One region of the Peribacillus sp. NPDC096448 genome, then DNA from elsewhere that is predicted to be linked to it. Evidence: riboswitches for the same ligand, from Rfam matches in the RefSeq annotation. Region 1 holds a riboswitch; each other region holds the start of a gene.
The links. A riboswitch is a leader RNA that binds a small molecule or an ion and turns the genes downstream of it on or off. The one in region 1 is predicted to bind cyclic di-AMP.
Positions count from the first base shown of each region.

Region 2: it holds a riboswitch for cyclic di-AMP, as region 1 does, so the genes downstream of both, ACIQ0C_RS17720 (APC family permease) here and ACIQ0C_RS26000 (APC family permease) in region 1, are expected to answer to the same signal.
Region 3: it holds a riboswitch for cyclic di-AMP, as region 1 does, so the genes downstream of both, ACIQ0C_RS19655 (TrkH family potassium uptake protein) here and ACIQ0C_RS26000 (APC family permease) in region 1, are expected to answer to the same signal.
Region 4: it holds a riboswitch for cyclic di-AMP, as region 1 does, so the genes downstream of both, ACIQ0C_RS24070 (hypothetical protein) here and ACIQ0C_RS26000 (APC family permease) in region 1, are expected to answer to the same signal.

Region 1 is NZ_JBIWEU010000032.1:5,176-13,258, forward strand. Features, by position in the region: gene ACIQ0C_RS25970 (NAD-dependent epimerase/dehydratase family protein) at 1-555, opposite strand, end outside; gene ACIQ0C_RS25975 (hypothetical protein) at 1,054-1,176, shown strand; gene ACIQ0C_RS25980 (ribosomal-processing cysteine protease Prp) at 1,889-2,206, shown strand; gene ACIQ0C_RS25985 (MarR family winged helix-turn-helix transcriptional regulator) at 2,657-3,109, opposite strand; gene ACIQ0C_RS25990 (SRPBCC family protein) at 3,102-3,545, opposite strand; gene ACIQ0C_RS25995 (Fe3+ hydroxamate ABC transporter substrate-binding protein) at 3,776-3,949, opposite strand; gene ACIQ0C_RS26000 (APC family permease) at 4,108-5,934, opposite strand; cyclic di-AMP (ydaO/yuaA leader) riboswitch at 6,087-6,229, opposite strand; gene ACIQ0C_RS26005 (amino acid permease) at 6,674-8,065, opposite strand.
Region 2 is NZ_JBIWEU010000010.1:140,042-148,124, reverse strand. Features, by position in the region: gene ACIQ0C_RS17745 (cytochrome P450) at 1-723, opposite strand, end outside; gene galU (UTP--glucose-1-phosphate uridylyltransferase GalU) at 1,343-2,203, opposite strand; gene ACIQ0C_RS17735 (DUF6044 family protein) at 2,372-4,036, shown strand; gene ACIQ0C_RS17730 (glycosyltransferase family 2 protein) at 4,052-5,074, shown strand; gene ACIQ0C_RS17725 (GtrA family protein) at 5,034-5,489, shown strand; cyclic di-AMP (ydaO/yuaA leader) riboswitch at 5,852-5,997, shown strand; gene ACIQ0C_RS17720 (APC family permease) at 6,136-7,962, shown strand.
Region 3 is NZ_JBIWEU010000012.1:58,435-66,517, forward strand. Features, by position in the region: gene ACIQ0C_RS19630 (ABC transporter permease) at 129-1,145, opposite strand; gene ACIQ0C_RS19635 (ABC transporter ATP-binding protein) at 1,142-1,867, opposite strand; gene ACIQ0C_RS19640 (TetR/AcrR family transcriptional regulator) at 1,986-2,585, shown strand; gene ACIQ0C_RS19645 (MFS transporter) at 2,631-3,890, opposite strand; gene ACIQ0C_RS19650 (hypothetical protein) at 4,238-4,429, opposite strand; cyclic di-AMP (ydaO/yuaA leader) riboswitch at 4,761-4,903, shown strand; gene ACIQ0C_RS19655 (TrkH family potassium uptake protein) at 5,076-6,413, shown strand; gene ACIQ0C_RS19660 (potassium channel family protein) at 6,437-7,093, shown strand; gene ACIQ0C_RS19665 (STAS domain-containing protein) at 7,229-8,062, opposite strand.
Region 4 is NZ_JBIWEU010000023.1:18,638-26,720, reverse strand. Features, by position in the region: gene nikA (nickel ABC transporter substrate-binding protein) at 1-120, shown strand, start outside; gene nikB (nickel ABC transporter permease) at 157-1,095, shown strand; gene nikC (nickel transporter permease) at 1,098-1,946, shown strand; partial or broken gene ACIQ0C_RS24095 (GerAB/ArcD/ProY family transporter) at 2,006-2,251, opposite strand; partial or broken gene ACIQ0C_RS24090 (spore germination protein) at 2,278-2,415, opposite strand; gene ACIQ0C_RS24085 (hypothetical protein) at 2,669-2,851, shown strand; gene ACIQ0C_RS24080 (DNA-methyltransferase) at 2,862-3,392, shown strand; gene ACIQ0C_RS24075 (Na-translocating system protein MpsC family protein) at 3,935-4,309, opposite strand; cyclic di-AMP (ydaO/yuaA leader) riboswitch at 4,590-4,730, shown strand; gene ACIQ0C_RS24070 (hypothetical protein) at 4,963-5,505, shown strand; gene ACIQ0C_RS24065 (potassium-transporting ATPase subunit F) at 5,684-5,758, shown strand; gene kdpA (potassium-transporting ATPase subunit KdpA) at 5,784-7,457, shown strand; gene kdpB (potassium-transporting ATPase subunit KdpB) at 7,480-8,083, shown strand, end outside.

The DNA of each region.
Region 1 (8,083 bases):
TCCATCATTAATATATTTTGCAGATTGAGATAGCTTCGCTCTTCTAATAGTTGCTTGAATTAACCCGCCTCCACGTCCGTAAACTAGAGTTGGTCGGATTACAATCGTACGGATATTACGTAGGGCAGCTGCCAGCACTTTTTGTTCCTGATCCACTTTCCATTGCAAAAAAGGTAAGGGATTCAAATTTGATTCTTCATCAACAACATTCTGAAAAGTATCGTTATAGATTAAGGTTCCACTTGTATAAATGAATGGATTTCCAGTACCTTCTAAACCTTCTAACATTACATTAACTGAGGATACGTCAAGCATTTCCATATCCGGGGTATGCGATATTGCTGTATGAACCACTCCGTCGACTTTCCTTACACTTTCCTCCAGCAAGGATAGATCCGCAAGACTTCCTATAATCGGTGAGATTCCCATGTTAGCCAACTGCATGGCTTTCCCTTTTGATCTTACGAGTCCAGAAACCTGATACCCTTGGGATAGAAAATGTTCAGCTACTACTGATCCGACATACCCTGTAATTCCTGTAATAAATACTTTCACGCCAAACCCTCCTTTGAATTATATTTAATTTACTAACTAATTTATTATGTATATTATTTAGTGAATTTATTTTATTGTCAATACTTGGGTAAAAATTAAAATTTAAAAAACCCCATCCCAATCAAGGGACGAGGTGTAGATTTAAAACAAAGTTTGATCAAATTAATCCAAGAAACCTTGATAAATGAATAAATAGAAAGAGCATGTTTTGAAAAAAGATTAATCAAAACATGCCCTTATACTATTTAATTGGATTATTCTTTTATAAAAAAGATTGATTTATTTTTGTGTTCCTTAATCAACTAAAGCACCCGTTAGTTTAAGTAGAAACCTTGATAATCTCCATTGAGTAAACCCTATTTGAACATAAAACAAAAAAAGACACTAAATATTTTTCTCACCATTTCTTCGGACTGCGACATGATTTCTTTCATTTTTTCATTAAGTTTATTATATTTAATATGAAGGTAGAAGTGACTAAAAGGAAGGCGAATTGTTTTGGCTATAATAGATATTGACCAATTGCTTTTAGATACTGAAGAAATTGCCGAAGAGTCTATTCCATTCCATCTCGAAACATTTGACATTGATCAATTATTATATAAAACGGATAACTGGTAAAGAAAAGCATGCCCAAAGTGGATATGCTTTTTTCCCTTTTAATATTCCACAATGGATTCAAACAATTTACAAAGATATGGGGTTTAGTGGTAAGCCCTCTTTATAGAGAGGTTTTATTTATTGAATTGGTATAAAATGTATTTGATTGGAAGACAATAATATTACCAGCTACTCCACTATTCCAACTTAAAAGGCCTTCTCATAATCGAGAGGGACTTTTTTGTTTAATAAAGGTAAATCAAATTTTAGGTCTAACCTTCTTAACTAATGTAGATTTGAAACAAAGTATGATCAAATTAATCCAAGAAACCTTGATAAATGAATAAATAGAAAGAGCATGTTTTGAAAAAAGATTAATCATTTTTGTGTTCCTTAATGAACTAACGCACCCGTTAGTTTAAGTAGATTTCTTCACAAGCTTTTAAGTATTTCAGTTAATACAGGAATGCTGCCCCGATAGTTGCATTAAGAAAAAGCTACCTTAAAGACATATTTGATCTTCAGCTAAAAACCACCAACCAAGTCCTTTCCAATATGTTGTAGCTAAAATCGTATTTTTATAAACGATTAAACTTTATTCAAAACCGTACTTAGTTAACATAAACTATTAATTTAACTTTTCATTACTATTACTGCCATATTGATATAAAATTAGAAATGCACAAAAGGGATTTTATAACATTAAATCTCTTATAACAAGGAGTTGTATTATTTGATAGCTGTAGAAATTTTATATGATGGTTCAAACATTAAAGGGTTCACAGTAGAAGGGCATGCTGAGTACGCTCAATATGGTGAGGATATTGTATGTTCTAGTGTTTCAATTTTAACCATAGGAACTATTAATTCAATTATAAGGATGTGTAAGAAAGAAATAAAAATTGAAGAAGACGATGGGTATCTCCAAGTACTCTTACCAAAAAGTATAATGAAAATGGATGAAGCTAGAATCTTATTGACCTCTATGCTCTATAATTTAAATGACTTAGAGCAAAATTACCCAAACAACATACAAGTATTAACAAAATAAAATCACAGGCACCTGGATGGTATGGCGGCAGGGCCATTGTTTTCGTTTATTTAAAGCAACCTATACCATGTGGTTTGAAATCCTGCGAATAAGCGAGTATTCGTGAGCATTATCTATTAAACTGAGGGAGTTCATTAAGGAAAACCCAAATCAAGTATTGATTTCAGTTTATCATTTTTATAAACGATAAGATTAGGGTATTAAACTAACTGTAGCTTTGAAACAAAGTTTGATTAAATTAATACAAGAAACCTTGATAAATGAATAAATAGAAAGGGCATGTTTTGAAAAAGGATTAATCAAAACGTGCCCTTATAATATTTAATTGGATTATTCTTTTATAAAAATGATTGATCTTTTTGTGTTCCTTAAACGACTTGGAACAGATTCCATTCGTTAAGCAAATACTTACTATTAAAGGAATCAGCGAGATTATTTACAATGGGAATTTTAATCGTTTTGTGATAACTCTTGGAGAAGTAAAGTGAAAGTATGTTGGTTGTCTTCTAATTTCAAAAAAAATTTTTTATCCGTATCTTCAACAATTATGTTAGCTTCTTTTGCAAGTGCTCTTCCCTTATCAGTAACATGTAAAACTTTTGCCCGGGTGTCATTGGGGTGGATTTTGCGTTCTACAAGACCTTTATTTTCAAGGGTTCTTAACACTTGGGAAGTCATCATCACATCTGTTTTTGTAAATTGAGATAAGACCGATTGTGTAATTTGTTCATTTGTATCATCGAGTACGCTACATGCTGCTAGTAAAACAAACTGAACATGAGTTAAGTCAAGAGTTTTAAGTTTAGATTTTATCTTTTTTTGCCATAAGTTAGTAACCTGCCATAAAAGAAATCCTGGACTATCTATAGGGTTTTCATAATTAGAATCAAGAAAATTAGACATTTTTCTTCTCTAAATCAAGATTCAACGCTTGCTCAGCAAGGTTGTTCATTGTTTCAGGAATATCTTTAGTAAGGAATGGCCCAATTTTGGCACCAATCTCTTTTGCCCCTGGTCCAGAAATTACAACTCTATGTGTAATACGAACACCGTTATTCTCGACTGAAGTTAGCTTATGTACAAAACTCATTTTAACTGCTTCCGTGAGACTAGTTTCGCTTGTGAATTTAACTTTATCGTTTACATCTACAAGTTTAAAGCATACTTCTTTCTGTCCCACAGGTAGCATTGTTCCTTTCGTACCTTCAGAAAAGTTATTTTCCAGGCTAACACTTTTAAGGCTCTTATCCCAATCCGTCCATTTTTCAATATTGCTGTATAAATCCCAAATTGCCTCTTTACTTGCTCTAGTGTCTACACTATGTTCATAAGTCCACAAAATAAAAACCCCATTTCAAAATATAATACTATGCACGAATATAATAAGCGCGCATAGTAAAAAAGTCAATTAAAATGTTATAATTATCCATCGATGGTACATTTTTTTATAAAAAGATTGATCATTTTTTGTATGCCTTAATCAACAAACCTGCCCCGTTAGTGCCATAAGAAAAAGGCTGCCTTAGCAACCTCTCTTATTGAAGTAAGGCACCTGTTAGTTCAAAAGATTTAGTTAGATTTGTTATTATAGCAATCTTCACAAATTAGTTTTCCTTCATTTTGCAAATAAGCTTTTATTTCAGTCATACCTTTTCGCTCTGGGTAACGCATCTTTATGAAAACTACATCATTACCTTTTATTTCTTTATCACATTCAGAACATTTTGGTATTACTTTAAACATTTATATCCCCCCAAAAGCAATCTGTTATTAAATACTACGGATAACTATGCTAAAAGTTTCTTCTGCAACTATCCTGCCCCTATAGCTCCATAAAAAAAGAGCTGCATAACAGCTCTGATAATTACCTATAGCATTAAGAAGTACATTAATTCCATTCCTTATTTTTTCAAATGATAAGGTACAGTTGTTACTACCACGTCTCTTCGAAACAGTAAGAAGGCGCGAATAAGAAAACTTGATTGATTGTGAAGAATATTGTGCCAGCCTTTTTTGGGAATAAATTGTGGAATAACAACAGTTACCTGATAATTCCCTTCCCTTGCTTTATTCTCTACAGTATCAACAAATTTGGTAAGTGGGTTGATGATACTTCTATAATGAGAGTGCAGTGTCACCAGTCTTACTTCAGGTTGCCATTTCTTCCATTTTTCTTCAAATTTCTTCTCGTCTTCTCTTTCAAATGCAACATACACTGCAATAATTTGTTGAGGAGAAAGCGATTTAGCATAATTTAAGGTATTTTCTACAACATGAGTCATGCCAGCAACAGGCACTATCATAACATTACCGTCAATGGTCGCAGATGGTTCACAAGTTGTAAGCCTAAGCTGGTCTCCAACAGCTTCATAATGCTTTCTAATTTTATGAAAGACAAAGACAATGATAGGTAGAAAAATTAAGATTGACCAAACCTGTGAGAACTTTGTTAAAAAAAACATTAATGTAACGGTTAAGCTAATAACGGCACCCGTAGTATTAATAATGAATTTTGGAACCCACCCCTGCGGCTTCTCTCGTAACCATTTAACCATCATACCCGACTGAGACAAAGTAAATGGAACAAATACACCAACTGCGTAAAGTGGGATAAGATGCTCCGTTTCTGCCTGAAAAGCAAGGATTAAAATGATTGAAGCAATTCCAAGTATGATAATCCCATTAGAATATCCTAATCGATCTCCTCTAATAAGAAACGCCCTTGGAATAAACTTATCCTTTGCAAGATTTACTGCCAACAATGGAAAAGCAGAATAACCAGTATTCGCAGCAAGGATTAAAATCAATGCTGTAGTTCCTTGTATAAAGAAGTACATGAAATTCCGGCCGAAAGTTTCTTCGGCAATTTGGGAAACAACGGTTACCTCTCCACTAGGAGAAATACCATAATAATAGGCTAAACATACAATTCCTGAAAACAGTATGGCAAGCAAGGCTCCCATCGCCATTAATGTTTTAGCAGCATTATTAGGTGCTGGGTCTTTAAAGTTAGGAATGGCATTGGATATGGCTTCAACCCCTGTTAAGGCGGAACTTCCTGAAGCAAACGCCCTTAAAAGAATGAACAAACTGATTCCCGCCACAGGTGTACCTATTGGGGTGTGCAATTCAGGCGAAACTCCTCCAGTTAGAATATTATAAATACCCACACCAATTAATATTAACAACGCTAAAACGAATAAGTAAACGGGATAGGCTAATATTGAAGCAGATTCCGTTACTCCTCTTAAATTCAAAATTGTAATAAAAATGACAAATACAATGGCAATTTCCACATTAAAGTTGTGTAAAGTGGGAAAGGCAGATGTTAAAGCATCAGTCCCAGCAGACACACTTACAGCAACAGTTAGTATGTAGTCTACCAATAGGGAACCTCCAGCTATTAAACCTGGATTTACACCTAAATTGCTCTTTGAAACCACATACGCTCCACCGCCATGAGGATAAGCAAAAATGATTTGTCTATAAGACAATATGAGAGCTGTTAAAAGAATTAATACACCAACTGCGATAGGAATTGAATACCAAAATGCTGCTGCACCTACCGTAATCAATACTATCAAAATTTGTTCAGGACCATATGCCACTGATGATAGAGCATCAGAAGAAAGGATTGCTAATGCTTTCTTTTTGTTTAACCTCTGTTCTCCTAATTCATGGGATTTCAGAGGTCGCCCAATTAACATCCTTTTTAAAAGTGAAATCATTATTCAAACCACCCTAATATTTTTTATGAGTTAATATTTACTCGTACATACAGTATTTACTCAAAAGAGCAATAAAATTTTAAAGGAATGCAAAAAAGTGCCTACAGAATAGACCTGTAGGCACATCACTTTTCGTGTGTCACAAGCTCCACCTTCCTTCTCATTTAACGCTTACGAGGTTAGCTGTCGGATTCGGACCTTGAGTAGCCCTACCTTTAAAGGATTCACCCCTTGGGTATAATAACACCCCACAAAAATGGTTCCCCCGTACCTATGGTTTCAGCGATTTAGAAATTGAAACTGTGATTATAATACTCCTGTGTTCAGCAATTGTAAATGAATTTCATGTAAAAAAAGATTAAAACTCAGGAAAACGGATAGGTTAAATAACTACGTTTCTACGATAAAGCAAGAAGGTACGAATCAGTAACTCGATGGGTTATGAAGAATTATATTGTGCCACCCTTTGGACGTATGAAATCCTGCGAATAAGCGAGTATTCGTGAGCATTATCTATTAAACTGAGGGAGTTCATTAAGACTTATTTTAGAGTTAACACAAACTATGTATTAGTGATCGGCTTTTTTCTTATCAAAATCTCCCCATAACCAACTAAAAAGGGAATGAAATGCTACGAAACAGAATGCGTATGCTAAATTCTCTAACCAATGTATCGTTTGCCCCCTGAAGTATTGCAGACCAGAGCTTGCAATATACATGAGTATGAAACCCACTATAATTATGATATTTGCTTCTTTTTCTTCGATAATAGATCGGTTGATCTTTTGTTCTTAGTGACAAAGAAAGAACCTATAACAAATATAACGATAAGCAGCGTTAAAAAGAATTGTGAACGGAGTGAATCAATAAATGGCATCGCTACAAAAACACCAGTGATCGCGATGATCGTGGCATATGTCAAGTAAGGAAATAACCACATTCTTATTTTCAGTGCTTCAGGGTTTTCTTTTTCATATTTTCTTCTCATTCGCAGTTGGGAGAAGGCAATCACCAGATAAACAAGAAGCGCTACCCCTCCAGAAGCATTGACTAAAAAGAGAAATATTTTATCAGGAGATAGGTAATTGAACACCACGCTAATATAGGAAATAACGGTACATCCCAAAATAGCAGGAACTGGTACCCCATTCTTTTTTACCTTTAAAAACATACGGGGAGCGTCACCCTTTTGTGCCATAGCAAACAACATACGGGAACTTGTGTAAAGACCTGAATTCAAGCAAGAAAGCACGGCTGTCAGAACAATAAAATTCATGATTTGAGCTGCAGCTGGTATGTTCACAAACTCAAGTACGGAAACAAAGGGATTTTCCAGTAGAGTTTGCGAATCCCATGGGAGAATAGTAACCAGTACTAAAATTGAACCTAGATAAAAAATTAAGATTCGATAAATAACGCTGTTTGTCGCGACAGTAATGGCTTTTTCAGGATTTGGTGTTTCTCCTGCTGCAGTTGCTACAATTTCGCTCCCCATAAAGGAGAACATAACGAGAGTGATTCCCAAAAATATAGCATTGATTCCATTCGGGAAGAATCCTCCTCTATGTATAAGATTGGAAGTCCCTGGTGATTCTATACCGGGTATGAAGCCGAATATGATGGCCCCTCCAAGCAGCAAGAATAGGACAATACTTACTACTTTAATAAGGGAGAACCAATATTCAAACTCGCCAAACGATTTAACAGAATACAGGTTAGTCAGAGTTAATAAAAAGGTAAGGACAAGACTGACCGACCAGGAAGGCAAAGAAGGAAACCAGTACTGAATAATGTTTGCTCCTGCAATTGCTTCAACGGCAATAACAATGACCCAGAAAAACCAGTATAGCCAGCCGATTGTGTAGCCAGCCCACGGGCCCAGCGCTTCCCGGGCATACGTGGCAAAAGAACCGCTGGATGGGTTGACTATTGACATTTCTCCCAGCATGCGCATGACCAAAATTACAAGTAGTCCTGCCAGTGCATATGAGATGATAGCACCGGGACCTGCCACATTAATTAGTGAGCCACTTCCAATAAATAACCCAGCACCAATAATTCCTCCGAGAGAAATCATGGTAATATGCCGAATTTTTAACTCTTTCTTTAATTCAGGTTGTTGATGATTCATTTTCTAAATCCTCCTCTA
Region 2 (8,083 bases), on a different contig from region 1:
ATCACGGGCGTCCATCAAGATCCCAAGCATGTCTTCATGTTTTACTGTGTCGTTCTTCCGTTTTTCAATAATGCCGTAAATCACTTTATCAAGCCTTTGTATCGCCTTTTTATATGCACGGTTGATTTTAGTTGGTACCCATAATGGCATACGGAAAATCTTTCTCATCCTTTTGACTGTTATTCTCAAAGCAGTTTCCAGAGGTTTCCCAACGATTTCATATCCATCCTTGAATTCCATGCTGAACATGGTCTTGCTGATTATCCCGAGAGTGATGTTCATCATATCCTTCGTTATAATCCGTTCATCATGATGTTGCCAAGTTGATATATAATCCATTGTGATATCAATCATATCCTTGGCGTATTGGCTAATATGAGTCTTTTTGAAAGAGGGTTGGATAAGCCTTCTCTGGCGCATATGAAAGTCTTTTTCGCTTGTAAGTAGACCTTCACCGATAAGCGGCTTTAAAAGATTGAAGTCCTTGGATTTGGCGAAAGATTGTTGTTTTGTTACGAGTATTTGTTTTATTAGATCAGGATTTAAAACGTGATAAACATTTTGGAATGGCCCTAAACGGAATTTAGCGACTTCCCCATATTCCTTGGACAATCGGGTCAGAAACCCAATGGGATCTGTTTGAAACTCTTTTGTATGTCCGGAAACCAGCCTTCCTTTTGGAACCTTTGGAGCAGTGCGGAAGACATCATCAGCGTGGCTCAATGAAGTTTTTCCCCTTTCTTTAAAAATAATTACATGTAATCATTCTATGAGGATAAGCTAATTCGGTTTGGACAAGTCGTTAAAGAAAGGGCGGATAATTCTATGGAAGAAAAAAAAGTTACAGCAAAAAAACTCTGGAAGAATATAGCCAGAGTTTTTCATGAGAGCTTTGGATTAATGAAGGATGATTCCATTCAACTTCTTTCGTCATCGTTCCCATGTTGGAAACGATCATTTTTTTCATTGATGGGCCCGCCAAATTGTGCATTGATATCCTTAACAACTTGATCTAAAAATTCATCAGATATTATTGGATTATTAGTTTTATTGTGCATGTGTTTCTCTACATTCCTTTCTGGATATCGTGAGTTTGGAACATACATGAAGGATACGTTATCAACATAACCTCACTTATGAAAAAGTATTCTTTCTCTGTCCAACATTTTCACTTGCTTTTACATTACGCGGAAGCGATCAAGATAAACAATTCATGTTTGCTTAGAGGGTTATGGTATGGAGATAGGTTAGTGGATCATTCTACAACAAAAGGGGTGAACCCGATGTGGAAATAGCCCAATCACCTTTTCTTGGTAATTGGGCATGGTCTATATTAACTTTATTAAGGAAACAACTGCCTTAAATATTTTATTAGCTGATCACGAAGTTCAGGGCGTTTCATGGCGAAATCTATTGAAGCTTGAAGGAAGCCGAATTTATCGCCGACGTCATAACGATTTCCCTCGATGATATACGAATATAATGGTTCCTTTTCTAACAAAAGGTCCAAAGCTTCGGTAAGCTGGATCTCCCCCTTACGATCAGGCTGTACGTTTTCAAGGATTTCAAAAATCGCAGGTGATAAAATATATCGGCCGATAATCGCCTGTGTTGATGGTGCATCCTCCACTTTTGGCTTTTCCACTAAGTTTCTTACCAAAAATAAATCCTCATATCGTTCTTGGAAATTCACGATTCCATACTTGGAGACATCGGCAGGTGACACTTCCTTGCATCCGATAATGCTCGCTCGAACCTTGTTATACCGTTCCATTAACTGCTTCAAGGCTGGAACCTGGCTATCCACGATATCATCCCCTAACAGGACGGCAAAAGGTTCGTCTCCGATAAAAGTTTTGGCACATAAAACTGCATGCCCCAGACCTAAAGGTTCCTTTTGTCTTACATAGTGGATATCCACCATGTTGGAAATGTTCTCCACGATCCTTAGCAGATCATTTTGTCCTTTCATTTGCAGAAGCATTTCAAGTTCAATCGATTTATCGAAATGATCTTCGATGGCACGTTTGTTTTTACCCGTAACGATGATAATATCCGTAATCCCTGATTGTACCGCTTCCTCGATAATATATTGAATGGTCGGCTTATCGACAATCGGCAGCATTTCCTTTGGTTGAGCTTTCGTAGCAGGTAAAAATCGTGTTCCTAAACCGGCTGCTGGAATCACCGCTTTCCTTATCATAGCCCAGCCCCTTTTTAAGGTTCTTTTATATGCTTATTGCATTTTATGTGGTCATTGGTTGACCTATATCAAAATAGGTTAAAATAAATCCCTGAAAAAGAATAGATTTACCTTTGAAGCCAAATATTATGGATATATGAATTTAATCAAGAGGTGTATATTTTGCCAATTGAAAATCAAGAGAGAAAACAAATCCTTTTTGCCTTACTCATCATTGTTTTATATCTTTCCCCTTTAATCATACTTGGAGAAAATGCGCATATTCGCGTACATGATAATTTGGATTCCAACCTTGCCTGGTATAAAGTCCTTTCAGAAAGCGGTGAGTTATTCGGTGGAATTGACGCCAAAATTCCCCAGATTATGAATGGGCTGCCCCGAAATGCTTTTGGCAGTGAGTTCAGTATTATCGTATGGCTTCATGCTCTTTTTCCAACAATGGTTGCATATGCAATAAGCCAGGCATTAACAAGGTTTATTGCTTTCTTTGGTATGTATATTTTATTAAAGAAACATTTGGTTACAGGAAGACAATCAGGTTGGATTAGGGTTGGAACATCCTTAGCCTTCGCCCTTACCCCATTTTGGCCATCGGGAATGCTCAGTACACTTGGGATGCCGCTAGCCCTTTGGGCTTTCTTGAATATTCGCAGCAAGGACCATTCTTGGAAGAATTATTTGGTCCTTACACTTTTACCGCTTTATTCAAGCATCGTGCTTGGCTTTTTCTTTTTTCTTGTTGCAATGGGCTTTCTTTGGTTAACGGATGTGATCAGGAGAAAAGGTTGGAATATAACGTTTCTTCTTTCGATCGTGTATATGACCGTCATTTTTGGTTTGGTGGAGTATCGTTTGGTCGCTTCATTCATTTTTGATTCGGAGCCAAACAGCAGAGATGAATATTTTCACGCAAGGCTGCCGCTCGATTGGGTCATTAAGCTTACTTTCAAAAATTTCGTTCTTGGACATACGCATGTCATGACCGTACATGCGCTTATCATTCTGCCGATTACAGTCTTTGCGCTTTATATTATTCTGACCAAAAAGCTGTGGAGACAGGAAAAGGTATATGTTTTTTTATTCGGCTTGAATTTTATGCTTTCAGCGTGGTACGCATTTTGGTTTTATAAAGGCTGGCTTCCTTTAACGGAAAGGTTTCACACCCTGGATACCTTTAATTTTGCCAGATTTCACTTTTTAAGGCCGATGGTAATTTACTTGGGGTTTGCCCTCGCGATAAAAATCATTTGGGAACACAGCGACTATGCTAAGAAAACACTTTCTATTTTCATCGCCGTTCAAATTATGATTTTAATGGGTTTCAATGAAGAAATCACTCACAATAAAAAACCATCTTTTAAAGAGTTCTATTCAGAAAGCCTTTTTCAGGAAATAAAAGATCATATTGACCTTCCACAGGAAGAATATCGTGTTGCCAGCATTGGGCTGCATCCCGCAATTGCTCAATTTAATGGATTTTACACGCTCGATAGCTATAACAATTTCTATCCGCTTTCTTACAAACATCAATTTCGTCAAATAATTGAAAACGAATTGGCTAAGAATAAAAACATCAGAATTTACTTTGATGAATGGGGAGGACGTTGTTACCTATTTACCGATGAGCTTGGGAAGCATTATATGTTCAAGAAACGTTCGAAGAAAGAGCTGGAAAATTTGGACCTTAATATGGATGCGTTTAAAGGATTAGGCGGGAAGTATATATTTTCTGCCATCCCAATCAACAACGCGAAGGAAAACGGATTGGTGCTAGATAGGATTTTCACAAAAAAAGGAAGCGCATGGAAAATTCATTTATACAGAGTCATGTGAAAAGGGGGGAATAGAATGAATTCACCGATAGTAACGATTGTTGTACCTTGTTATAACGAAGAAAGCGTTTTGCAGGATACCATTTCCCAGCTTTGTGGATTGATGAGGGGGTTAGTCGAAGAAAACGTTGTTTCTGGTCTGAGTAAAATTTTGTTGGTTGATGATGGAAGCAAGGATCAAACTTGGAAGATCATTTATAAAGAAACGATTAATAATGAATATGTTCGCGGGCTAAAGCTTTCCCGGAATGCTGGACATCAAAATGCACTCCTGGCAGGATTGTTTACAGCCAAGGAAGCCTCGGATTGTGTGATTTCCATTGATGCAGATTTACAGGATGATATTCAAGTCATCCCTGAATTCATTCGGAAATTCAATGAAGGATGTGAAATCGTATATGGTGTCCGCCAGAAAAGGGACCTTGATTCATTTTTTAAACGAACATCTGCAACCGGTTTTTATAAATTGATGAACAAGATGGGGGTTAACCTTGTCTATAATCATGCCGATTTCAGGCTAATGAGCAAAAGGGCGATCGCGGAGTTGGAGAGATTTGATGAAACGAATCTTTTCTTACGGGGGATTGTACCGCTCATTGGGTTTAAGACGGACTCTGTTTATTATGACCGAAAAGAAAGATTGGCTGGGGAAACGAAATATCCATTTAAGAAGATGGTTGCTTTTGCGCTTGATGGCATTACTTCCTTTTCAGTAACACCGATCCGGCTTGTATTATGGCTTGGATGTCTTTCCTTTTTCATAAGCTTACTCTTTGGGTCTTACTTTTTATGGTTGAAATTTTATGGGCAGACCGAAACTGGGTGGACCTCATTAATTACCTCCGTATGGTTGATCGGTGGACTGCAGTTGATTGCTGTCGGCTTGATTGGGGAATATATCGGTAAAATCTATAATGAATCAAAACGCCGGCCTAAATATATTGTTGATCTTGATCTATTTAATCCGCTCGATTTAAAAAAACGGGAGCAACTAGACAATGAACGGAACAGTATTGAAAAACTATCTAAAACACACTAACTCCTTTATCCGCTTTTTATTGGTTGGAATAGTCAATACAGCGGTTGGACTTTCCATCATGCTTTTTCTCATGAATGTTCTTGAATTATCTTACTGGGTCTCCACTTTTTTCGGCAATGGAACGGGAGCTGTAACGAGTTTTCTTTTGAACAGGACTTTTACCTTTAAAAGCGACATAGAATGGCGGCGAGGAGTTGCCCGTTTCTTTTGCGTAATTCTGATTTGTTATTCCGCCGCTTATTCCATAGGCCAAGCCATTGCAGAATCACTGGAAGGAACCGTCCATTTATCCATACAACAAAATTTGGCTGTTCTGATAGGAACGATATTTTATACAGTGCTTAACTATCTTGGGCAGAAATACTTTGTCTTTAAAAAAAGCAATTTGAGACCAATTCAAGAAGGAAGGAATTAATTAGGGTGGATCAGTGGAATAATGCCCCCGATTGGACGGGAATTAAAATGGAATCGGAAAGCGAAATTCTATGCATTTAATGACTATCCAAGCTGGGGCAGATCTGTTTAATTTCGTCCTTCACGTTCTACATGTGGCAATCATTTTAACCTTTTTTGGACCACCTATTGTTCATTGAGCGCTTGATTATTTTCTTTTTAGACGTTTACTTACCTCCTTTCCTACCTTCGAGTCACGTGTTTGCATGACTTATGTAATATATGTCAAGAATAAAACCTCACCTACAAAGAATAATTCTATTTCTGTGTAAAATTTTCATTTACTTTTCCATTTCACGGGAGTATGATAATCAACAGTTTCATATTTCTAAATCGCTTAAACCTTATGGTGCGGGGGACCCGTTATTGGGATTGTTTTTACAATCCAAGGGGTGAATCCTTTAAAAGGTAGGGCTACTCTTAGGTCCGAATCCGACAGCTAACCTCGTAAGCGTTATATGAGAAGGAAGGTGGAGCTTGTTAGACAAAAAAATTGATGTCTACAGGTCTATTTAGCTATGACTTGTAGGCATTTTTGTGTTTCGTCTCGTTTTTTGCTACAGCTGGGAAACATAAACTTATAAATTAAACATGGTGGTGAATTCTTGATGTTATCTGCTATAAAGAGGTTCTTGATTGGGAGACCTTTAAAATCAAATGCACTTGGTGAACAAAAGCTTAACAAAACAAAGGCTTTGGCGATATTATCTTCTGATGCTTTGTCTTCGGTTGCTTATGGACCGGAGCAAATATTGATCGTCCTGATCACGGTCGGTGCTGCGGCTTTCTGGTATTCAATCCCTATCGCGATCGGAGTATTGATCCTGTTAACTGCTTTGATTTTGTCCTACAGACAAATCATTTTCGCTTATCCACATGGCGGGGGAGCTTATGTGGTTTCAAAAAACAATTTAGGTGTCAATCCAGGGTTGATAGCTGGGGGATCCTTATTGGTCGATTATATATTAACTGTCGCGGTAAGTGTTTCTGCTGGTACGGATGCCATCACGTCCGCTTTTCCCGGCCTGCATGATTATAATGTCGTCATAGCCATTATATTCGTCATCTTACTTACAATCTTGAACCTTAGGGGGGTTACGGAATCGGCCTCTGTCTTGGCCTATCCGGTGTACCTATTCGTTTTAGCATTGTTCATCTTGATTGGGGTTGGAATTTACAAGATTTTGACGGGAGGAGTCTCACCGGAATTGCATGCGTCACTTGGGACTCCAGTAGCTGGCATCAGTTTATTTATACTGCTAAGAGCATTTGCATCAGGAAGCTCCGCATTGACAGGAGTCGAAGCGATTTCCAATGCAATCCCGAACTTTAAAGATCCAGCACCGAATAATGCTGCGAAAACATTAATAGCAATGGGTTCCTTACTAGCTGTATTATTTTCAGGAATCGTATTCTTAGCCTATTATTTAAGCATTGTTCCTAGCGCAGAGGTAACGGTCGTCTCCCAGATTGCTGAAGAGATCTTTGGACGGAATTTCATGTATTTCTTCATTCAAGGTACGACTGCATTGATCTTGATACTTGCGGCAAATACTGGCTATTCGGCTTTCCCTCTGCTTGCGGTAAATCTGGCGAAGGATAAATTCATACCAAGGGCGTTTACGATCAGAGGGGACCGTTTAGGGTATTCCAATGGAATTATCATACTTGGACTTGCATCCATCATCTTGATAGTCGCATTTGAAGGACATACGGAAAATCTCATTCCGCTTTATGCGGTAGGTGTATTCATTCCATTTACGTTATCCCAGACCGGGATGATTGTTAAATGGATTCGCGAAAAGCCAAAAGGCTGGATGATGAAATTAACCATTAATTCAATTGGTGCCATAATTAGCTTTATCGTCACGATGATATTCTTTTTAACCAAATTTACTCAGGTTTGGCCGGTTTTGATTTTTTTACCTATCATCATTTTAATTTTTCATCGAATTAGAATGCATTATGAAGCAGTTGGGGACCAACTAAGGATTACAACATGTGAGCCAATCTTACCAATTGAAGGAAATATCATCATTGTACCTGTGGCGGGTATAACTCATGTGGTTGAGAACTCTTTAAATTATGCAAAATCTTTATCCGCACATCAGGTCATTGCCGTTTATGTCGCTTTTGAAAGAGAAGATGAAAAGAAATTCGGAGAAAAGTGGAAAAAATGGCAGCCGGATGTAAGGCTCGTTACACTGAATTCTTATTACAGAAGCATCATTCAGCCACTAACTAAATTTGTGGATACAGTTGAACATAAGGCTAGTGAATCCAATTATAAAGTTACGGTGATCATCCCCCAATTCATTCCGAAGAAGGGCTGGCACAATATACTTCATAACCAATCAAGTTTACTGATTCGCGCTTACTTACTTTATAAAAGAAATGTGGTTGTTACGACAGTGCCATATCATTTGAAGAAGTAAGTTCCATTTCTAAGAAAAGAAGCAAACCTACATAAGGTTTGCCCAGACCGTAGACAAACTCAATGAAAATTGAGTATGTCTACGGTTTTTTATTGGTTTTTAGATTTTGGACGTTGATTTC
Region 3 (8,083 bases), on a different contig from region 1:
GTCAACAAACTGCATTAACACCGATGGGAATTCTGATTCGAATTTCAACCAAAATTCGAACCAGAAAACAAAAAAAGCCTGTTCCTCACTTTCCAGGAATCCGGCTTCTTTTTTAAAAGTTGTTGATTTCATAGTGCACGGTATTTTTTTAAGCTAATGATATTGATGGTGATAAAAACGACGGCAAAAGCCAGGAGAATGAACAAATCCAGTAAAACCTCATTGAATGTGAACCCTTTGTACATAATGCCGTTCATGGCATCCGATGCGTAATAGAGAGGCATTGCCTTGCCGATTTTTTGGAGCCAATCTGCCATGCCATCTAATGGGAAAATCCCTGTAAAGAAGACTTGCGGCACGATGACCAGCGGAATGAATTGTACCATTTGGAATTCAGATGTCGCGAAACTCGATAGTAATGTACCGAGCGATAATGCAACGAGCGCGACCAGTATATTCGTCAGTAAAACGAGCCAAATGGAGCCAACAAGGACGATATCCAATACATTGACAGCATAAAGTACGACAATTATGGTTTGAACGAGAGCGAATAAGCCATATCCGATTACATAGCCCGCTACGATTTCGTATCTTTTAATCGGGGTGGCAAGCAGCCGTTCCAACGTACCACTTGTACGCTCTTTCAAAAGCGCAATCCCCGCTATTAAAAATACAAAGAAGAAAACGAAAAAGCTGACGAGCATCGGACTGAAGGTATCAAATCCCTTTGTGTTGGCATTTCCGTAAACATATTGCTCCTCAATTGAAGGAGTGTTTTTTTCATTCCCTTGAAAGCCTTGCATCATTTGCATTTGAACGGCTTTTGCACGGGTCGGTTCGTCGTTCAATAGTGTGAGTTTCATTTTGCCATTTTCAACATGCAGCCAGCCATCCGTATCATTTTCAATCATCTTTTCCTGTGAGAATTCCTCTGCAGCCGTTACTTGAAAATCCGCTTTTTTCAATGCTTTAACGATCGTTTCATCACTGCCTGTAACAACGATATTCAAATCACTTGCTTCTGTATCGAAAATAAAATACATGAGCGTTAAAATAAGCAATGGAGCTAGGAAAAATAAAGCGAGCGTCCTTCGATCCCGGCGCATCTGCTGTGTAATACGAGTAACAAGAGAGGCAATTCTCATTTTAGGCCGCCTCCAATCCTTAAAAAAACATCATCAAGCGTTTCCACGGCAAATTGTGCTTTTAAAGCTGCAGGGGTTCCTGCCGCGATGACTTCACCTTCCCGCAGCATCGCCAATTTATCGCATCGTTCCGCTTCATCCATGACATGCGTCGTGATGATGATCGTTTTATGATCTTCATTTCTTAAACGCTCAAGTTCCTGCCAAATCGATTGTTTCAGCAAAGGGTCTATCCCTACTGTCGGTTCATCCAAAATGAGAATCTCCGGATTTTGGATGAGTGCAACCGCCAGTGACAGACGGCGTTTCATTCCCCCTGAATAATGGGCAACCCGAACGTTCAAATCACTCGTCAACTGTACGATTTCAGCTGCATATTGAATGCGTTCCCTTCGTTCCTTTTTCGAAAAACGATAAAGCTTCGCAAAAAATTCAAGGTTTTCAGCCCCCGTCAGTTCTGTATATAAAGCATCGGACTGTGCCATATAGCCGACATCCAGCAACAGTGCTTCATTTGGCACTTCTTGATCCAGAACCGTAACTTTACCCGCATCGGGCTTAATCAATCCGACAATCATTTTAATCAAGGTCGTCTTTCCGCATCCGGATGGGCCTAACAAGCCAAAAATCCCGCTTTTTTCAATATTCAGGCTCAATGGCTGAATGACCTTCTTCTGCTGAAAACCCTTAGCAATCCCTTCAATGGAAATTGCATTTTCCATTGCACACACATCCTCCCTCTTTAATTAACACGGTGTTGAGTGTATCATCATTCTAAGGTAGCATTCGGTCTAATACAATCAACACATTTGGAAAAATGTTCAGTGAAGGAGACATTCCATGGCATCGATTCATGAGGATATGGTACAAAAGACGAAAATGCAAATACAGCATCATTTTATTGCACTTGTTGAAGCAGAGGGGTTCTCACATGTATCAGTGAAGAAAATTGCAGAGCGCGCCAACATTAATCGGGGTACATTCTATTTGCATTACACAGATAAATATGAATTGATGGATCACTTACAGCAGGAATTGTTAAATGAACTTCGAACCCGCATTACTGCCATTTTGCCGAAAGAGGCTTTTTTGGCTCTTCATCAACAGCAACTTTACCCGCCTTTCATAGCGATTTTTCAATTCATCAGCGAACATGCTCACGCATTAAGGGCCATCCTTGGTGATCAGGGCGATCCTTCTTTTGCAAAAAAAATAAAGCGGGTATTCGGTGAAGTACTATTGGAGCGTTTGATCAGCCTGCATCCAGCAGCAAAAAATGAAGCATTCCGCATGTATATGCACGCCTTCCTGACATCGGCTATTTTAGGAGTGATTACTGAGTGGCTGGAGAACTGTGAAGAACAAACGGCGGAAGAAATGGCGAAAATCCATTTTCAAATCTTGAACTTCATCAGCCAATTGCGCAATTTCATCCAATGAACGATTCATTAAAGGCATGTTCCATCAACATGCCTTTAAATCGGATTACATCTTTTCCTTCGCTTCTACCTCTACATCACCAAGGGAATAATACCTCCTCTTGGAGGCCTTCATACTAAGCATCGACAATAAAATTGATAAAGCGAACATGATCAAGGAACCTGAAATCACCACGAACCGAATCGAAATGAAATGGGCTGAAAAACCAACAATTGCGGTAGTAATGATGATCAATAAAGCTTCTAACAAGCCAAAAACACTTCCGACCCTGCCCATGATCTCCACCGGAATATTATTTTGATAAAAGGTTTGAAAGCCGGTATTGGCAAAAGCCAATGAAAAGGCAATGATGAAAAATCCGATGGCGGCCAGTGAAAAGGAATTCGAAAAGGCATAGATCATATAACCTATCGAGACAAATAAAGATCCAAGACCAATCATGTGCGAGATTTTCACTTTACTGATGAAGACGGCATTGACTATGGCGCCAGCAATGATGCCTGCCCCTGCGATGCTTACAAGGAATCCGTAATCGCTGTCCGACAAAAGGAGCACGGCCTTGGCAAACGCCGCTTCTTGGGAGTCGATGGCCGTTTCCATCACCACCATGCAGCTGAATAAGAAATAAATGAGCATGATATAGGAAGATTTCCGGCTGAAGTCCAGGACGATGCCCCAATCCTTTTTCATGATGGTCCAAGACAGGTAACGACTGGATTGTTCAAGGGGATGATCCTTTTCAAGATCAGGCATGAATAAAGTGATGATACCGGATAATAATAAGGCAGCCGCGTTAATATAAATCGCTAAAACGGGCGTACCGATCAAGAAAAGGATACCCGCTAGCGCCGGTCCAATCAAAAAAGCCCCAGAATCCATTAAGCTTCGTAAGGAGTTAAATCGTTTCCTCTGTTCAACGGGAATTAATTTTGTAATATACGACCTTGATGTTGTTCCGAACATGGCCCCTGCCATATTGATCACGAACACAAGGGAATAGATGACCCAAATAGAAGAAGTCAATGGCAGCAAGACTAAGAATACCGTGCGAAATATGTCAAGTGCCGCCATTAGATTCCGCTTATTTATCCGGTCGATCACGCTCCCTGCCCACACATTCGTAAATATGGCAGCAATCGGTTTAACGATATAAAGCCCAGCTACCGCCAAGGCTGAATCAGTCATATCCAGAACGATTAAATTAAGTGCAATGAAATAAACCCAAGAACCGAAGTTGGAGATACCTATTCCGCACAATAGAATGGAGGGGTATTTCCAGGATACTAATGTATTTCTTAATGTCATCGCTTCTCCCCCTTTGACCGTACATAAAAAACCCCGTCCCCAAGCCAATGCCTCTCGGGACGAGATCGATTTGCGGTGCCACTCCCATGCGTCACTATACATCCCCAACTATCCTCGGCTGCTTTCGGGGCTCTTTCGGAAAGTGGTCATTTCATTTACTTTCCTCTTCTTTACGTCCACATTGCCATTACTAAATTTTAACATTGATGGTTCAAAACTGTAAATAACGCAAAAAAAACTCATTCAAAATAAATGAGTTTAAAAGCAAAACAAGATATGGATTTTTCGCTCGGCGTTCCTGGATAGATCATAATTGAATACCGCTAATGAATGTTGAATCAATTGAATTACCTTAGGGAAAACAATTTTAAAAACGGATTCTTTTTCTTATCCGTTATCCTTAACTCATCCATGATGATTTGATCCTCATGATCGGCTATCCATTTCCTTAGTGCATCTTTATCCTGGCATTGTGTTAAATATGTCTGGCCACCCTTGCCTGTAGCATTAATAACATATCTATTGAACGTCTTCTCCATAATTGCCCGCCTTTTTAATAAAATGTATTGAATCTTTAAATACGAATGCAATGCTTTTTTCTTTATGTTTTACAAAAGAAACATAATATATATATTACAAATTTTGATTGGCAATAGCTTGTTCTGCTTGAAAGTATTGAATAAAGTTCATCGTTGCCGGTTATCATAATCGGATTAATCGAACCTATCATAATGTGCTAACTAATATTTGTCAATACGTTTTTTCAATGTAAATAAAACGTAAATTTTCAGTTTTATTAAAGAAATATTTTTTTACAATTTAGGGGTTTACAACTGCTAAATGATGGGAGTAGAATACGTTTATCAATTTAATATATTTCGGCCTAAACTCAAGGGAATTGAGTACGGAGGACCCAATCATTTGGGGTTAATTCTGCCTTGCAGAAGGGATGAGATCAGCTCTTTCGCCATCCTACCCGTCAGCTAACTTCGTCGGCTAAAGCGAAGGAGGTCATAAGACCGCCTATTTCGGGAGCTTTTTTGCGCGTTTTTTCAGGAGCAATAGCTGTTCGATGTTTTCGCAGGTCTTTTTATTATGCCTTTAAAAAGAGTCGGAATGAGGATTGATGGTTAAGATATTCATACAGTTTTACACATTTCATTTTTATAAGTAGGGATGATCAATTTGATAAAAGCAAAAAATTTGTTAGATCCGCCCAAAATACTTGTACTCGGGTTTGCCATCCTGATACTTATCGGGTCCTATTTATTGACCCTGCCGATTTCCACTGAAAATGGCGATGGCCTTTCTTTTCTGGATGCTTTATTCACCGCAACCTCAGCTACTTGTGTAACAGGACTGGTCGTAGTGGATACGGGATCGACCTTCACCACTTTTGGTGAGTTGGTCATCTTAACACTGATTCAGATAGGCGGTTTAGGGTTCATGTCATTTGCGACGTTTTTCTTTTTCCTTCTAGGCAAAAAGATTTCTTTAAAGGGCAGGTTACTCTTGCAGGAGTCCTTAAATAATCTATCCATGGCAGGTATAGTCAGGTTAGTGAAACGGCTTTTAATTTTCACGGCCATCATTGAAGGCGTGGGTGCCCTTATCTTATCGATTCGCTTTTCTTTTGATATGCCAATGGGAAAAGCGATCTATTACGGGTTTTTTCATTCCATCTCGAATTTCAATAATGCCGGCTTTGATTTAATGGGGGAATTCAGGAGTTTGACCCCATATGTATCGGATCCATTCGTAACGCTTACCGTCGCCTTCCTCATCACGTTTGGCGGAATAGGCTTCATCGTGATGAATGAACTATACGAATATCGTGACACCCATCGTTTATCCGTACATACGAAGGTGGTTCTGATGACTAGCTTGACCCTTACGGTTACCGGCGCAATTTTAATCTTTTTATTCGAGTTCGGTAATCCAAAGACATTGCAGCCTTTATCTTTCATGGGTAAAATACTGTCATCTTTATTTCAATCGGTATCACCAAGGACAGCCGGCTCCAATACGCTGAATATCCCTGATTTGACTCAGCCTACATTACTGCTCATCATTTTCTTGATGTTCGTCGGGGCTTCACCCGGATCGACTGGCGGCGGGATTAAAACGACTACATTGGCGACGATTGTCGGAACGGTTTGGTCACAGATTAAAGGAAAGGGTGATGTGGTCTTATTCCGTCACCGCATTGTGACTGAAACGATTTTTAAAGCATTATCCGTAACATTCATTGGCGTATTCATGGTTTCGCTCATCTCCATTCTGCTGACCATCACCGAAAGCGGAACTGACTTCTTGATGATTTTGTTCGAAGCCACTTCAGCATTCGCCACCGTGGGACTTTCAATGGGTTTGACCCCAGAATTATCACCGGTTGGCAGGATGCTCATCATTTTCACGATGTTTGCAGGCCGTGTTGGTCCTTTGACTTTGGCCTTCGCTATCGCCATGAGGCGCAAACCAGATCCGTTCCGACGTCCAAAAGGAAAAATCATGATTGGTTAATAATGAATGAAGGAGTGTAAACGATGGGAAAACGACAATATGCCGTGATCGGTTTAGGCAGATTCGGAACCAGCGTGGCCCATAGATTATATTCGGCCGGCCAAGAGGTATTGGGTATTGATGTCAACGAGGAAAGAGTCGAGAATGCGGATCTGAACGTTACCCATGCGGTCATGGCAGATACGACAGAAGAAGAGACATTAAAAGCAATCGGAATCCGTAATTTCGATTGTGTCATCGTAGCCATCGGAAATGACATGCAATCGAGCATTTTAACTACCTTGCTTTTAAAAGAGCTTGGGGTCAAAAAAGTCATCGCCAAGGCACTTAATAAAAATCACGGTCAGGTGCTCACTAAAATCGGTGCCGACTGGGTCATCTATCCTGAGAGGGATATGGGGGAACGGGTCGCGAATCAGCTTCTTTCCCCTAACATGCTGAACTATATAGAGCTTTCTAAAGAATACAATATCGAGGAGATCATCCTCCCCAAGAGTATGAAGGGTAAAAGCCTCAGGGAGCTTGATTTGCGGGCAAAATATAATATTAGCGTCATTGCCATCGTGAGTAATGGAGAAATTATCATAGCACCCTCACCGGATCAGGATATCCATGAAAAAGATATGCTTTTAGTGGTTGGCAATAAAGAAGATCTAGCCGTCTTTGCCAATATTGAATAATCCGGAAGGTTCCGGCTCTTGCTTTATGTAGCCCGATACCTATTTTGAATGCTAATACATGCGGGAAGACCGCCATATGGAGGTCTTCTCGATGAAATGTATAACGAGCATCCCCGCGCCCTGGATATGTATGTATTATTTTGTCGTACGGATTGCTTGGGCAAGAGTGGACTTTATCGTCACTTTATCAAAAGGCAGTTGAAGCTTAACGGCAGTCATGGCTATTTCCGGCCGAAGTCCTGAAAGGGTTGTTTGAATTCCTATCAAATGTAAGGATTCAATCAATTGAGACAGCTGGTGTGCCGATCCGCTATCTATTGCATGAACGCCAGATAGATCAATGAAAAGTCTGGTGACATTTTTTCCAGCGCACTTTTGTAATGTGTTTTCAAGCAAGGACATGCCCCTCATCGTGTCAATATCGCCTATCAGGGGAAGCAGCGCCGTGTTTTCTTTAAGCGAAATGATGGGTGTGCTCAATTCATCGATCGTTGCCTGTTGTGCCTTCATGATTTTATTGGCATATCTATGATTCGCTTCAGTGAACCTCTCCATCACTTCACTGAACACCTTCACCACTATCCGATACCAGGAATTTACTTCCTCCTGTGTATATTTGTCCCCATGCAATTCCACAAACCGGTCAATATAATCCAGGTATTGCTCTTGCGTTCGGAAAAACTCCCTCAATATAAAATAGATGGGTGTGTTTAAATGCTGCTCATCCTGACCCATATCTTCAATCCAATCACCAAGCTGCTTAAAGAATTCTCTCTCCTCTGTATCAAAGACCTGAAAGAAACGTAAATGAAATTCATTATTTTGCTGCTTAAGTTTTTTAATCACTTTGGGATCGGATGAACTATAAACACCCGACTTATCACTTTTTTTCAATGATGTGTACCAATCCTCAGTCAATTGTGCTGCCACACCCAATAAAAAGGAATATAATTCTTTATTTATGTGCATAAACTCCTCCTATTTAGTTTT
Region 4 (8,083 bases), on a different contig from region 1:
GCTGTTTATTTACCGATATCTTATCAGTCTAATGTAGCCGTGTATCATAAAAATATTAGCGGGGTAGACTTTTTACCTCAAGAAGTTGAGGTGCCTTTAACTTCAATTGATGTTAAATAAATTGAGCATAATTAAAAACAACTTAAGGAGTATTACATGGGTTGGTTTATTGTTAAGCGTCTCACAAGTTTAATTCCAATATTGTTAGGAATCTCACTCATCACCTTTATCTTGCTGCACTTAATTCCTGGAGATCCAGCAGTAGCTTACTTAAGGATTTCACACATTCCACCTACGGATGAGGCAGTGAACGCTCTGCGATCTGAGCTTGGATTAAATAAGCCTTTATATATTCAATATATAGATTGGCTAGGAAAAGTGTTGCAATTGGATTTAGGGATGTCTTATGTATCCAAAAATTCTGTTTGGGACGAAATATTGTTGCATCTATTTCCAACGATTCAATTAACATGTGCTTCGCTTATTTTTATTGTTGTAATTAGTTTACCTATAGGAATGATTTCTGCTATTTACAAGGGAAAAATGGTTGATCAGGTTAGTGGAATAGTAGCCTTTGCTAGCGTCTCTATGCCTACATTTTGGTTTGGTTTTATCTTAATCTACTTTTTATCCGTAAAGTTAGATTTATTCCCTGTCTTGGGGAGGGGCACTTTGGCTCATCTAGTACTTCCCACCTTAACACTTGCTTTTGGTTATATAGGTACGTATATGCGATTGCTTCGGGCTAGTATGCTGGAAAATTTGAATGAGTCATATGTTATGTATGCTAGAGCAAGAGGCTTGCGTCAGAGGCTAATCGTTAGCAGGCATGTATTAAAAAAGTCCTTGTTGCCTGTGATAACTGGACTTGGTATGAGTTTAGGGAACATGCTAGGAGGAGCGGTAATTGTTGAAACAATTTTTGCTTGGCCCGGCATGGGGCAATTATTTGTCACATCTATTCTAAATCAAGATTATCCGATGATTCAGGGTTGTGTATTATTTATGAGCGTGATCTTTGTGGTCTGTAATCTTCTTGTGGATGTTACGTATTCCTTCCTGGATCCTCGTATACGATGGGAAGGAGAGAAATAAGAGTGTTACAAAACGTGAAACGAAAGCTGTTATCACATAAGCTCATGATGATTAGCAGTATGATTATTTTATTCATGATAGTATTGGCTCTTTTTGCTCCTTTTTTGGCTCCTAATGATCCGTACTTGATTGATATCGCTCAGAAACTGCAAGGACCTTCCTCCCAGTTTCCATTGGGGACTGACCATTTAGGGAGGTGTATATTGTCTCGATTAATCTATGGAACACAGACCTCGTTAGGAACAGCATTCCTTGTCATGGGATTAACGATGATGATAAGTATCCCACTTGGTATTTATGCAGGTTTTAGAGGTGGTAAGGTTGATTATTTCTTCATGAGATTATGTGATATTCTTATGGCATTCCCAAGCTTTCTTCTATCTTTAGCTTTAATTGGAATTTTAGGAGCGAGTCTTGGCAATTTGATTTTGGCTACGGTGCTTGTCCAATGGGCTTTTTATGCGCGCGTTATTAGAGGAATGGTTCTTAGTATAAAGGAGCAAAACTTTGTCTTAGCAGCCAAAATATGTGGAACACCACGGCTCATTATTGTCGTCAAACATATTTTACCTGCCATTATCTCTCAAGTTATAGTATTAGCCTTTATGGACATAGGGGGAGTTATTTTATCTATTTCTGGTCTATCCTTTCTAGGTCTTGGCATAAAACCGCCAGAGGCAGAGTGGGGAATGATGATCAATGATAGTAAGCCATTTTTTAGAAATAATCCTTCATTGATGCTGTATCCGGGGATGATGGTCTTTATCGTTGTGATTGCTTTTAACTTGTTTGGCGAATCTTTAAGGGATGCCCTAGACAAAAAAAGGAATAGAAGGGAGGTTGGGAGATGACAACACTCCCTTCTAACTGTAAAAAATTTAAATGTAGTCATATCAACACCGCATGGAGGTCCAACAATATCATTGATGTATTGAAAAAAGGTTTTTTCGGGAAACTGCTGGCTTAATTTGACCATAATCACTCCCGCGATAATCGCGATAAATCCGCCTATAATAACGCTTATCCATACATCTGGTGTGTGTACCTTTTCCACAGATACTCTGGGTAGGGTGAGTAATCCTGTACCGAGTATAAAGTTGATGACAATGACAGCTGCTTGAGTAGTTGTAATTTTGTCTTTCGGACTGAGAATCATTCTTTAACCACCTTTTCACCGATAGGTTATCCTTTACGTATGGGGTTTTTTGTATGCATCATCTTTGGACGGCGTTTCATCACCATAAGTGGCATGCGAACCATCAGGTCTTTCCACTCACTTAAGCGATAAGGAACAGCTGGACTCAAGAAAGGCACACCAAATTGTCATTACGACAGCTCCTTTTTTTACCGCGAAAAATTGCCCGGTAAAAAAAGACTGTTTTTTTCAATGTGCTATATTTGTTTTAAATCAGAATGAGAAAAGTTTAATGCTATTTATTTGTTTTAGAAAATTCCTGAGAGAAATAATTTATGAAAAACTTACTTATACTCTTGTTTTTTTTAAGACCAAAAGAATTTAATTCAAACACCTTAGGCAACTAAGAGAATTAAATCTAGTTTGGGGATAAATAAAATGACTGTAAGTAAATCAGCAGGAGAATTAAAATTAATAAATGGCGATGTCTTTAATGAAATAAAAAAAATTGAAAGTAATTCTATTCATTTAATATGTACGGATCCGCCATATTTTATTTCTAGAAAGACGAATTTTAAAAGTGGCGGTGGTGACCAAAAAAATATGGCTCAATTTCAATAGAATTTGGTGAATGGGAGAAGAGAATAGTTTAAATTGGTTTTCCCTATTACAAGAATTTAAAAGAGTACTAGTTCCAGGTGGAACAATGGTTATTTTTTACGATATTTTTAAAATAACTGATATATCAAAAGTTGCAGATAAGCTGAAGTTGAAACAAAAAAGAATAGGAATTTGGGAAAAAACGAATCCTTTCCTCATTAATGCGAAAGCCAATTATTTTTCAAACTCATGGGAATATTTTATTTCCTATACTAAAGGCACAAAAAGAACGTTTAATTCTTATTATGATAGGGCTTCTTATGAAGCACCTATAGTTAGTGGAAAAGTGAGATTTCACCCTTGTCAAAAGAAAGTTGATGTTCTCGAAAAAATAATTGCAACTCATTCTAATAAAGGTGAAACAGTATTAGATTGTTTTATGGGTTCAGGGTCAACAGGACAAGCTGCTATAAATCTAAATCGGAGCTTTATTGGTTTCGAATTAGATAATAACTACTTAACCAAAGCTTCTAGGGCTCTACATAAAGCTTTCACAAGGTGATTGTCAATTCCTATTTTCTCGTCTTAGGAAGTTTCTCTTTCAACGTTCTTGCATGTTTAGCTTAAATGTCCAATACGGGTTACCTTATTGAGAGTGTGAAGGTTTATACTTAAACTAATGGGTGCTTTACTTTAATAAGAGGGGGTGCTGCGGCGGCCTTTTTCTTATGGAACTAAAGGGTCAGGTTAGTTGCAGAAGGAAAATTACAGACAAATATAGAAACTAGTATTGACTACTTATGTGGGAGGATCTGTATGCTAAAGGAGATTTGCATTGTCAGACATTGCGAAGAACAGGGGCATCTCGGAATCTCAATTAACAGAAAAAGAGCATTGCTTCATTGTTCACTTTCCAAAATGTCGAGCAATGAAGCCTTTTTATCTGCTTTTTCCGCTTCTCTTTCTGTTTAATAATTTCTTTTTCCCCTTTAGCAGCACCACTTCCTGGGTGGCCAATTTCATTTTTAAAAGTTTCTGTTAAGGGCAGTCCATTTACATTAAGTTCGATAAAGGAACAGAAAGAGGGAAGAGAAAGAATCAATATTATTTCTTGGATTCTAAGAATTTCTCGAGGTCTCTATCTACAATAAACACTTCTAGTCTTTCCTCCATTTTCGTGCTGATATCACTATGACTGGAAAGAACGTTGCATTTTGTCAGCCGTTTCACAATCTCCTCAAAATCTTTACTGTACATTTCCCTTAACACTTGCCTCATTTCTTTGACAAGCTTCCGCCCGGTATCTTGGGAAACAAGGTGTTTTTCTTCCACAGTCAGCACTCCCTTAAAACGGGTAATGATCATATCCTGTACAATGTATGTTTTCGCCTCTTGAGGGCCCCGGCCCATTAGTTCTCGCTGAAAAGTTATAAAGGCTCCACTTATTTCAGCCTCTAGTTTCTTTTTGGAATTTACCATATTGTCTCCCCTGCTTTTCTCCAAATTTATGCAACTTATCATAATGTCCGATTTGAGTTCTTGTCAATCACTTTCGAAAAAATAATTCATAACTTGAATTAGTAAGATTTATAAAGAAAAATAGTTTTTTAACCGGAAAAATAAGTGATATCATAAGGAAACATTAGGAATAAGGAGCATATATTAAGATAAGTATGAAAAATGATCTTATTCAACCCAAAATGACAATTTACAAGGAGTAGTTAACGAGCATAAAATAACATCATATTCAACACCAACAATTGTAAATCGGCTTAGTCCTGAGTAATCAGGAACGGAGGAACCAATTTTTTGGGGTTAATTCTGCATTTGCAGAAGGGATGAGAGACTCTTTCGCCATCCTACCCGTCAGCTAACTTCGTCGGCTAAAGCGAAGGAGGTCATAAGACCGCCTTAATCATGGGGCTTTTTTGTTGTGTAAAAACGGCAAAAGGCAACTTGAATGATAAAGTAGGTCTTTTTAATTTGCCTATTTTCATATGAAAAAGGATCATGGAAGACAGAACGCAAAGGAAGCGCATGCTGGCTAGGCGTTAAGTAGACCAATGAGTACTTTTTCTCCAATTTTATATGTTTGCTTTGCAATGCATCCAATAACCGATGTGTGAATCGTATTGATTAACGCTGGAGTATGGATAGCTACTGCATGGCTGCATACATGGGGAAAGAGTAAGCATTGGTCTATTTTTTATGTTTTCAACTGGCAGGCTTTTCTTCCCCAGAAAGAATGCAGATTGAAATTAATAAGAGAAAGTACAAATGGGGTGAATCGTATGGGAAAAGTACTGCTTGTTGGAAAAGGAAAATTATTTATTTCTGTAAAGGAAAGTATAGGGGCCACCCACACGGATACAAGTAATGTAGAAACTGTTGACTATGATGAAGAATGGTTTAGGCCTACAAGAAACCTGAAGATATGTGATGGAATAATGGTTCATAAATCAGAGCAAGGTAACTGTGTTTATCTATTCCCTAATTCTCTGTTTGATGGAATTAATCTTGTGAGACTATTTTCAGAGTTCAAATCTTATAGGTTGTTTGTTGTCACTCATGACCAACAATATTCTAGTCTATATAAAAAAATGGGAGCCGATTTTGTCATCTTCAGTAAACCAGAATGTTACAGCTATAACTGGCTGCTAGCAAGTGGAACCTAGTTTCTTTAAGAAACTCTAAGGGGGTGAGTCATTGTAATTGTTTAACATATTTACAGTTTGGAAGGAGAGACGTTAATGGATCTTTTATCAGTTTCACTTACAGCTTTTTCATTCTTGTTATTTTTTGGATTTATCCATTTTTGTAACAAAGTTATAGAAGAAAAGGGAGAGTAGAAACATGCTTTTATTATTTATTGTTGGAGCACTTTCGTTGTATTTAATTCATGCTCTAATTTACCCGGAAAAATATTAATAGCTACAAAACGGAGGAAATGCAAATGGATTTTTTACAAATGGGTCTGGTATTGGCACTGGTCATTTTCCTGGCCATACCACTGGCCAAATACTTAGCAAATGTTTATTCCCTTGAAACAACAAAACAAGATCGGATATTTGGTGGGATAGAACGGGGCATTTATAAACTATCAGGTATTCATACCGGTGACATGAATTGGAAGCAATATGCAAAAGCACTGCTTTTGAGTAACTTAGTCATGTTTATTATTTCGTATATTATAATACGCTTTCAGGGGATCTTACCGGGTAACCCAAGTAAGATAGACAACATGGATCCATTATTGGCATTCAATACTGCTGTAAGCTTCCTTACCAATACCAATTTGCAGCACTACAGCGGGGAATCGGGACTTTCTTATTTATCACAAATGGTCGTCATTATGTTTTTGATGTTCACGACACCGGCTACCGGTCTTTCGTTATGTATGGCTTTTTTCAGAGGTCTGACCGGCCAGAGCAGTATGGGGAATTTTTATGTGGATTTAATTCGTTCCATCATCCGGGTGCTTCTGCCGTTATCTATTTTAATCGGTCTTGTCCTCGTATCTCAAGGAGTGCCGCAAACCCTTGATCCCACGGCGATTGCAACTACTTTGGAAGGTGCGAAGCAGAATATCGCGCGCGGGCCAGTAGCTGCATTGGAGTCTATTAAACATTTAGGGACAAATGGCGGTGGATTCTTTGGTGTCAACTCGGCACATCCCTTTGAGAATCCTAATGGTTTCACAAATATATTAGAGATTTTATCCATGTTTTTGATACCAGCCTCTCTACCCTTAACGTTTGGATATATGGCAAAAAATAAGAAAATAGGTTGGATTCTTTTTTCGGCAATGGGATTAATGTTCCTTGTATTCTTAGGTGTTACGTATTTCAGCGAACAAAATGGAAATCCATCATTAGAGAGTATAGGGATTTCTCAAGAGAATGGAAGTATGGAAGGCAAGGAGGTGCGGTTTGGAATTGCACAGAGTGCCCTTTTTACAGCCGTTACGACAGCAGCTACTACAGGTACAGTCAATAATATGCATGATACGCTTACTCCACTTGGCGGATTAGTGCCATTGGCAGAAATGATGTTGAACTGTGTGTTTGGCGGTGATGGAGTAGGGACGGTCAATATCCTTATGTACGCAATAATGGCAGTATTCATTGCTGGATTGATGGTTGGGCGAACGCCGGAGTTTTTAGGGAAGAAAATTGAAGGCAGGGAAATGAAACTAATAGCCATTACCATTCTTCTACATCCATTAATCATCTTAGTTCCGTCAGCCATTGCTTTAGCTACACAAATGGGCACTTCGGCTATTTCTAATCCGGGCTTTCATGGAATTTCGCAGGTTGTTTATGAGTTTACCTCTTCGGCAGCTAATAATGGTTCCGGATTTGAAGGTTTAGGGGATAACACTCCATTTTGGAATATATCCACCGGCTTGGTCATGCTATTTGGCCGTTACTTTTCTATGATTGCACTAATCGCTGTCGCAGGTTCTTTACTTACAAAGAAACGAGTTCCCGAGACGATTGGAACGTTTAAGACAGATAATAGCACTTTCCTGGTCATTCTCTTGGCAACGGTAATAGTTATAGGGGCTTTGACATTCTTCCCAGTCATTGCACTCGGACCAGTAGCAGAATGGCTCGCAATTAGATAAATGAAGAAAAGGAGTATTCTCAATGAGTACAACGCGTAAAGGGACTCTTAATAAGAAAATAATCGGGCAAGCCCTAAAAGATGCCTTTAAAAAGTTAGATCCAAGAATAATGGCTCGAAATCCTGTCATGTTTGTCGTGGAAATAGGATTTGTAATCACTCTTTTACTATCCATATTCCCAAACTTTTTTGGAGGAACATCGGATAGAGGTTATAACATTGCCGTGAGCGTAATATTGCTGGTTACAATACTCTTTGCTAACTTTGCAGAAGCATTAGCAGAGGGGCGGGGTAAAGCGCAAGCCGATAGTCTGAAAAAGACGAAACAGGATACTAAGGCAAAGTTATTCCAAAAAGACGGTTCGATAAAGATAGTCGAAGCCACGGAACTTCGAAAAGGTGATTTTGTCTTGGTGGAAACCAATGATTTAATCCCAACAGATGGTGATGTAATCGAAGGAGTAGCGGCTGTAGATGAGTCGGCAATCACTGGCGAATCAGCTCCAGTAATCAAAGAATCAGGTGGGGACTTCTGTTCTGTAACTGGAGGAACGAAAGTCATCAGTGACTTTATCAAAATTATCGTCACATCAGATCCAGGTGAATCCTTTCTTGATCGAATGATTA